2 regions of the Kitasatospora sp. NPDC048540 genome follow, and region 1 is predicted to be linked to the other one. Evidence: riboswitches for the same ligand, from Rfam matches in the RefSeq annotation. Region 1 holds a riboswitch; the other holds the start of a gene.
What was found. A riboswitch is a leader RNA that binds a small molecule or an ion and turns the genes downstream of it on or off. The one in region 1 is predicted to bind S-adenosylmethionine.
Positions count from the first base shown of each region.

Region 2: linked by a shared signal. The riboswitch ahead of thrC (threonine synthase) and the one ahead of AB0D08_RS01320 (aminotransferase class V-fold PLP-dependent enzyme) in region 1 are both predicted to bind S-adenosylmethionine.

Region 1 is NZ_JBEZIR010000001.1:247,053-250,252, reverse strand. Features, by position in the region: gene AB0D08_RS01325 (Lrp/AsnC ligand binding domain-containing protein) at 1-55, shown strand, start outside; gene AB0D08_RS01320 (aminotransferase class V-fold PLP-dependent enzyme) at 81-1,457, opposite strand; SAM riboswitch class IV at 1,505-1,622, opposite strand; gene trpD (anthranilate phosphoribosyltransferase) at 1,734-2,810, opposite strand; gene AB0D08_RS01310 (hypothetical protein) at 2,944-3,200, opposite strand, start outside.
Region 2 is NZ_JBEZIR010000077.1:22,138-25,337, reverse strand. Features, by position in the region: gene AB0D08_RS26305 (trehalose-6-phosphate synthase) at 1-247, opposite strand, end outside; gene AB0D08_RS26300 (glucosyl-3-phosphoglycerate synthase) at 327-1,337, opposite strand; SAM riboswitch class I at 1,506-1,650, shown strand; gene thrC (threonine synthase) at 1,668-2,951, shown strand; gene AB0D08_RS26290 (MoaD/ThiS family protein) at 2,988-3,200, shown strand, end outside.

The sequences.
Region 1 (3,200 bases):
CCGTACCTACTCCCAGCACGACCTGGAGGCCGCGTTCGCGCTCGGCCTGGAGTAGCCCGGGTGCGCCCGCGGCGGCGGTCTCAGGGCCGGCGGGTGTCGGCGACGCAGCGGCCGCCCTCGTTGCGGTAGGTCCACCGGGCGCCGTCGGCGACCAGCTCGCGGACGGCGCCGAGGAAGCGCTCCAGGTGCTCGTCCGGGGTGCCGGCGCCGAAGCTGACCCGGATCGCATTGAGGCTGCGCTCGCCGGGCAGCGAGGCCTCGGGCGCACCGCACTCGGACGGCGTCGCCTCCTGCCCGCCGAGCAGGGTCCGCACCAGCGGGTGCGCACAGAACAGGCCGTCCCGCACCCCGATCCCGTACTCGGCGGAGAGCGCGGCCGAGAAGTGCGAGCTGTTCCAGCCCTCCACCACGAACGAGAGCACGCCGACCCGGGCGGCGTCCGTCCCGAACAGGCTGAGCACCTTGACCTCGGGGATCCCGGCGAGCCCGGCCTTGAGCCGCTCGATCAGCTGCTCCTCGCGGGCCTGCAGCGCGTCGAACCCGGCCTCGGTGAGCGCCCGGCAGGCGGAGGCGATGGCGTAGGCGCCGATCACGTTGGGCGAGCCGGCCTCGTGCCGGGACGGGCCCGAGTGCCACTCCACCGCCACCGAGCCGTCCGCCTCGCGGGCGACGGTCCGGCTGGCGCCGCCGCCGGCCAGGTACGGCTCGGCCGCGTCCAGCCAGTCGCTGCGGCCGGCCAGCACCCCGGCGCCGAACGGCGCGTACAGCTTGTGGCCCGAGAAGGCGATCCAGTCGACGTCCAGGTCGCGGACCGAGACCCGGTGGTGCGGGGCGAGCTGGGCGGCGTCCAGCACGACCCGGGCGCCGTGGCGGTGGGCGACCTCGGTCAGCTCGGCGACCGGCCACAGCTCGCCGGTGACGTTGGAGGCGCCGGTGACGCAGAGCAGCTTCGGGCCGTCACCGGCCTCGGCGAGCGCGGCCTCCAGCGCGGCGACCGCCTCGGCGTGCGAGCGCGGTGCCCGCAGGTAGCCGACGGTGATCCCGGCCCGGCGCCAGGGCAGCAGGGAGGCGTGGTGCTCGGTCTCGAAGGCGTACACCCGGGTGCCGGCCGGCACCGCGGCGGCCAGCAGGTTGAGCGAGTCGGTGGTGGCCCGGGTGAAGACCACCTGGTCGCCCTCGCGCAGGTCGAGGAAGTCGGCGACGGTACGGCGGCTCTGCTCGAACAGGTCGGTGGACAGCTGCGAGAGGTAGCCGGCGCCGCGGTGCACGCTGCCGTAGTAGGGGGCGTAGGCGGCGACGTCGTCCCAGACCCGCTGCAGGGCGGGGGCGCTGGCGGCGTAGTCGAGCGCGGCGTAGGTGACCTTCTCGCCGCTGACGAGCGGGACCTGGACGTCGTGGCCGAGGACGGCGAGCGGGGTGGTGAGGCCGGTGGCGCAGAGGTCGGTGGAAAGGGTCACGGGATGCACTCCTCCTGGGGAAAGGACCCCGGGAGTGCGATGCCGGAAGTCCGCGCTTGCCACGCGGACGGATCGCCGAGTGGCCCGGTCCTCACCCAGGGCACCCCGCCACGGACGGAGGGTTGCCGGACAGCAAGCTGGGGCTTGTCGCTGTCACTCATGACCTGGCACGGACTCTAGGCCAGCTTCCGGAGAGTGGTCAAACACCGTTCCGGCATCCGGACGGGCGAGGGGCCCGCGGCGCCTCGGCACCACGGGCCCCTCGCCGGTGGACGGTCAGCCGCGGGTGGTCGCCTCCACCCAGCGCTTGAGGGTCGCCTCGGCCGCGCCGGAGTCGATCGCGGCGGCGGTCCGCTCCATGCCGGCGGCCAGCTGCTCGGCCAGCGGCGCACCGGTCAGGTCCAGCGCGACCAGCGCGGCGGCGGCGTTCAGCAGGACCGCGTCGCGGACCGGGCCGCGCTCGCCGGCCAGCAGCCGCCGGACCACCGCGGCGTTGTACTCGGGGTCGCCGCCGCGCAGCGCCTCCAGGCCGACCGGCTCGATCCCGACGTCCCTCGGGTCGAAGCCGCTCACGGCCACCTGGCCGCCACTGACCAGCCAGATCCGGGAGGTGGTGGAGATGGTCAGCTCGTCCAGGCCGTCGTCGCCGCGGAAGACCAGGGCGGTGGAGCCGCGGCGGGCCAGCACGCCGGCGATCAGCCCCGCCAGCCGGGTGTCGAAGCAGCCGATGGCGTGCGCGGTGACCTTGGCGGGGTTGGTGAGCGGGCCGAGGATGTTGAACGCGGTCGGCACGCCCAGGTCGCGGCGGGCCTGGGCGGCGTGCCGCATCGCGGGGTGGAACTTGGCCGCGAAGCAGAAGGTCAGACCGGTCTCCTCGGCCACCTCGGCGACCCGGCGGGCGCTCAGGTCCAGCCGGATGCCGAGCCGCTCCAGCACGTCCGAGGAGCCGCTGGCGGAGGAGGCGGCCCGGTTGCCGTGCTTGACCACCTTGGCCCCGGCCGCCGCCGCGACGATCGCCGACATGGTGGAGATGTTGACGGTCTTGGCCCGGTCGCCGCCGGTGCCGACGATGTCCACCGCCGGGCCGGGGATGTGCAGCGGCTCGGCGTGCTCGTACATCGCGTCGACCAGGCCGGAGACCTCGTCGACCGTCTCGCCCTTGGCCCGCAGGGCCACCATGAAGCCGGCCACCTGGACCGGGGTGGCCTCGCCGGTCATGATCCGGTCCATCGCCCAGGCCGCGTCGGCCTGGCCGAGGTCCTCCCCCTTCAGCAGCGCGCTCAGGACGTCCGGCCAGGTGCGGACCACCTGCGCGGGGTCGTCGCCGCCGTTCGCAGGGTGCACGTTCACCATGGCTGACTCCAGCTCTCGATCGGTACGTCGTCATCGGGTCGGAGCCAGCCTAGCGAGCGGCGCGGCGCCCGCGCCGGAATGTCCGGACGGCTTCTCTCCTGGTGAGACGACCGGTCGGGCGGAGCCCGCCGGATCAGCGGTGGGCGGGGGTGCGCCGGGCCACCCGGGCCCGCAGCAGGGTGGCCGCGGCCTCGGCCAGCGCCACCGGGTCCACCGGGTGCGAGACGGCGGCGTCGGCCCGGCTCCAGGCGGCGAGCCAGGCGTCCTGCGGGCGTCCGATCACCACCAGCACCGGCGGGCAGCCGTAGATCTCATCCTTCAGCTGGCGGCCGAGGCCGAGCCCGCCGGCCGGCACCGCCTCGCCGTCCAGCACGCAGAGGTCGACCCCGC
Region 2 (3,200 bases), on a different contig from region 1:
CCAGGTCCAGCCGGCCGTCGGGGGCCTGGCGGGCGGCCGTCCGGTCCGCCTCGCCGAGCGCCGCGCAGACCCAGACCGCCGACGGGTCCTCGATCGCGGACAGGCCCGAGACCAGGCCGCCACCGCCTCTCTTCAGGGTCAGCGAACCGTCGTCCTCACTGCTGAAGGACACCGGGCCGCGGTTGGAGGCCACCAGGATGGGGGCGGCACCGGGCTGACTCGAACGTGCGGACGCGTGATCGGCCATACTGCCAAGCTTGCCGCGCGACCCCGGGTGCAAACCACTCAGCACGCGGCGAGCCGCCGCCGGCGGCCGGTCCCGGCCGTCAGCGGGGGCGGTCCCGGTACTCGGGCAGGGTCCGCACCGGGGGCCGCTCCACCGCCCCCACCGGGTGGGTGTGGGCGGTGAAGTCGCGGGTCGCCGGATCGCGGGAGAACTGGGTGAGCATCGGGTGCACCAAGCCGTCCTCGGCCTTCAGCCGGTGGGTGCGGTCCAGGCGTTCCAGTGCGGTGCGGTAGATGGTGGCGGCCATCCGGCCGAGCGCCTGGCCGTCCTGGTGGCGGTGGTGCCGGACCCCGACGTCGACCTGTGCCAGCGCGTCCAGCCCGACCGCGTCCAGGGCGTCCACCAGCAGGCCCAGCTCGACCCCGTACCCGGTCGGGAAGGGCAGCCGCTCCAGCAGCGAGCGGCGGGCCGCGTACTCCCCGCCCAGCGGCTGGACGAAGCCGGCCAGCTGCGGCCAGTGCAGGTTGAGCAGCGGACGGGCGACCAGCTCGGTGACCCGGCCGCCGCCGGCCGGCACGACGGCGCCCGCGGTCTCCAGCGGGCGGTCGTACATCGCCTTGACCAGCTGGATCCCCGGGTCGGTGAGCAGCGGGCCGATGATCCCGGTGACGAAGGCGGGGTCGAACTCGCGCAGGTCGGCGTCGATGAAGCAGACGATCTCGCCGCGGGTGACCAGCAGCGAGCGCCACAGCACCTCGCCCTTGCCGGGCTCGGCGGGCAGCCGCGGCAGGATGTCGTCCCGGTGCACCACCCGCGCCCCGGCGGCGGCGGCCCGCTCGGCGGTGCGGTCCACCGAGCCGGAGTCCACCACCACCAGCTCGTCCACCAGCGGCAGCCGCTCCATCAGCTCGGTGCGGATCGTGCTGACGATCTCGCCGACGGTCGGCTCCTCGTCCAGGGCCGGCAGCACCACGCTGACGGTGCCCGCCGGGCCCGCCGCGCGCTTGGCGGCGACCAGCGTCCCCACCGGTCGGTCGGCCGCCCGCCAACTGCGGCGGCGCAGCCAGGACGCCACCTGGGGCTGAACGTCGGGCCGGGGCTGGTCGGGCAAGGTCTCGCTCCTCGGAATGGGCGGCGCCGTCTCGGGGACCGGACGGCATGAGGTGGTACCGGGGCCTTCGGATACAGTCTTGGTAATGCGATCCGACCCTCGCACGTCGGGGTGGGTCGCTGTGCACGACCACAAACGCGCTGCCGGTTGCAACACCGCGCGCCACATTGCTCATCCAGAGGGACTGAGGGAACGGCCCGTTGAAGTCCCGGCAACCTTCCCGTCCGGCCAACTGACCGTCAGGTCGAGGCTCCGGGCGGGACAGGTGCCAATTCCGGCCCGTGGCGCGCCCGCACCACGGGGAAGATGAGGAGAGAGGCCTCCGCCACCATGGCTACCGCTATCCCCGTTGCCGCCCCCGCAGTCGACCTCGGCCCCGCCGCCGCGCTGTCCTGTCGGGAGTGCGGCGCCCGCACCCCGCTCGGCCCGCATTTCGCTTGCGCCGAGTGCTTCGGCCCGCTGGAGATCGCCTACGACTTCGGCTCGTACGAGGCCGAGGAGCTGCGCAGGCGGATCGAGTCCGGCCCGGCCTCGATCTGGCGCTACGCCCCGCTGCTGCCGGTGCCCGCCGACGTCGCGTCCAAGCCGAACCTGAACCCGGGCTGGACGCCGCTGGTGAAGGCCGACAACCTGGGCCGCGAACTCGGCTTCACCGCCCAGCTGCACGTCAAGGACGACTCCGGCAACCCCACCCACTCCTTCAAGGACCGGGTGGTCGCCTGCGCCATCGAGGCGGCGCGCGCCTTCGACTTCACCACCCTGTCCTGCTCCTCGACCGGCAACCTGGCCGGCGCGGTGGGCGCGGCGGCGGCCCGGGCCGGTTTCAAGTCCTGCGTCTTCATCCCGCACGACCTGGAGCAGGGCAAGGTCGTGATGGCCGGGGTGTACGGCGGCGAACTGGTCGGCATCCAGGGCAACTACGACGACGTGAACCGCTTCTGCTCCGAGCTGATCGGCGACCCGGCCGGCGAGGGCTGGGGCTTCGTCAACGTCAACCTCCGCCCCTACTACGGCGAGGGCTCCAAGACCCTGGCGTACGAGATCTGCGAGCAGCTCGGCTGGCGGCTGCCGGAGCAGATCGTCATCCCGATCGCGTCCGGCTCCCAGCTCACGAAGATCGACAAGGGGCTGCAGGAGCTGATCGGGCTCGGCCTGGTCGAGGACCGCCCCTACAAGATCTTCGGCGCCCAGGCCGAGGGCTGCTCCCCGGTCTCGGCCGCGTACAAGGCCGGCCACGACGTGATCCGCCCGGTCAAGCCGGACACCATCGCCAAGTCGCTGGCGATCGGCAACCCGGCCGACGGCCCGTACGTGCTGGACATCGCCCGCCGCACCGGCGGCGCCGTCGAGGACGTCACCGACGCCGAGGTGGTCGAGGCGATCAAGCTGCTGGCCCGCACCGAGGGCATCTTCGCCGAGACCGCGGGCGGGGTGACCATCGGCGTGCTGAAGAAGCTGGTGGAGACCGGGCAGCTGGACCCGGCCAAGGAGACCGTCGCGATCAACACCGGCGACGGCCTGAAGACCCTGGACGCGGTCGCCGACGCCGGCCTGACCGCCACCATCCGGCCGACCCTGGAGTCGTTCCGCGCCGCCGGTCTCGCCTCCGCCTGAGCCCTCCCCCCACCCCGCAGCAAGGAGTAGCCGCCCATGAGCGCCACCGTCCGCATCCCCACCATCCTGCGCACCTACACCGACGGCCGGGCCGAGGTCACCGCCGAGGGCGCCACCCTGGCCGAGGTGGTCAAGGACCTGGAGCGCAACCACCCGGGCATCTCCGCCCGGATCCTGGACGACGCCGGCCAGCTGCGGCGCTTCGTCAACGTCTACGTCAACGACGACGACGTGCGTTTCGACGGCGGC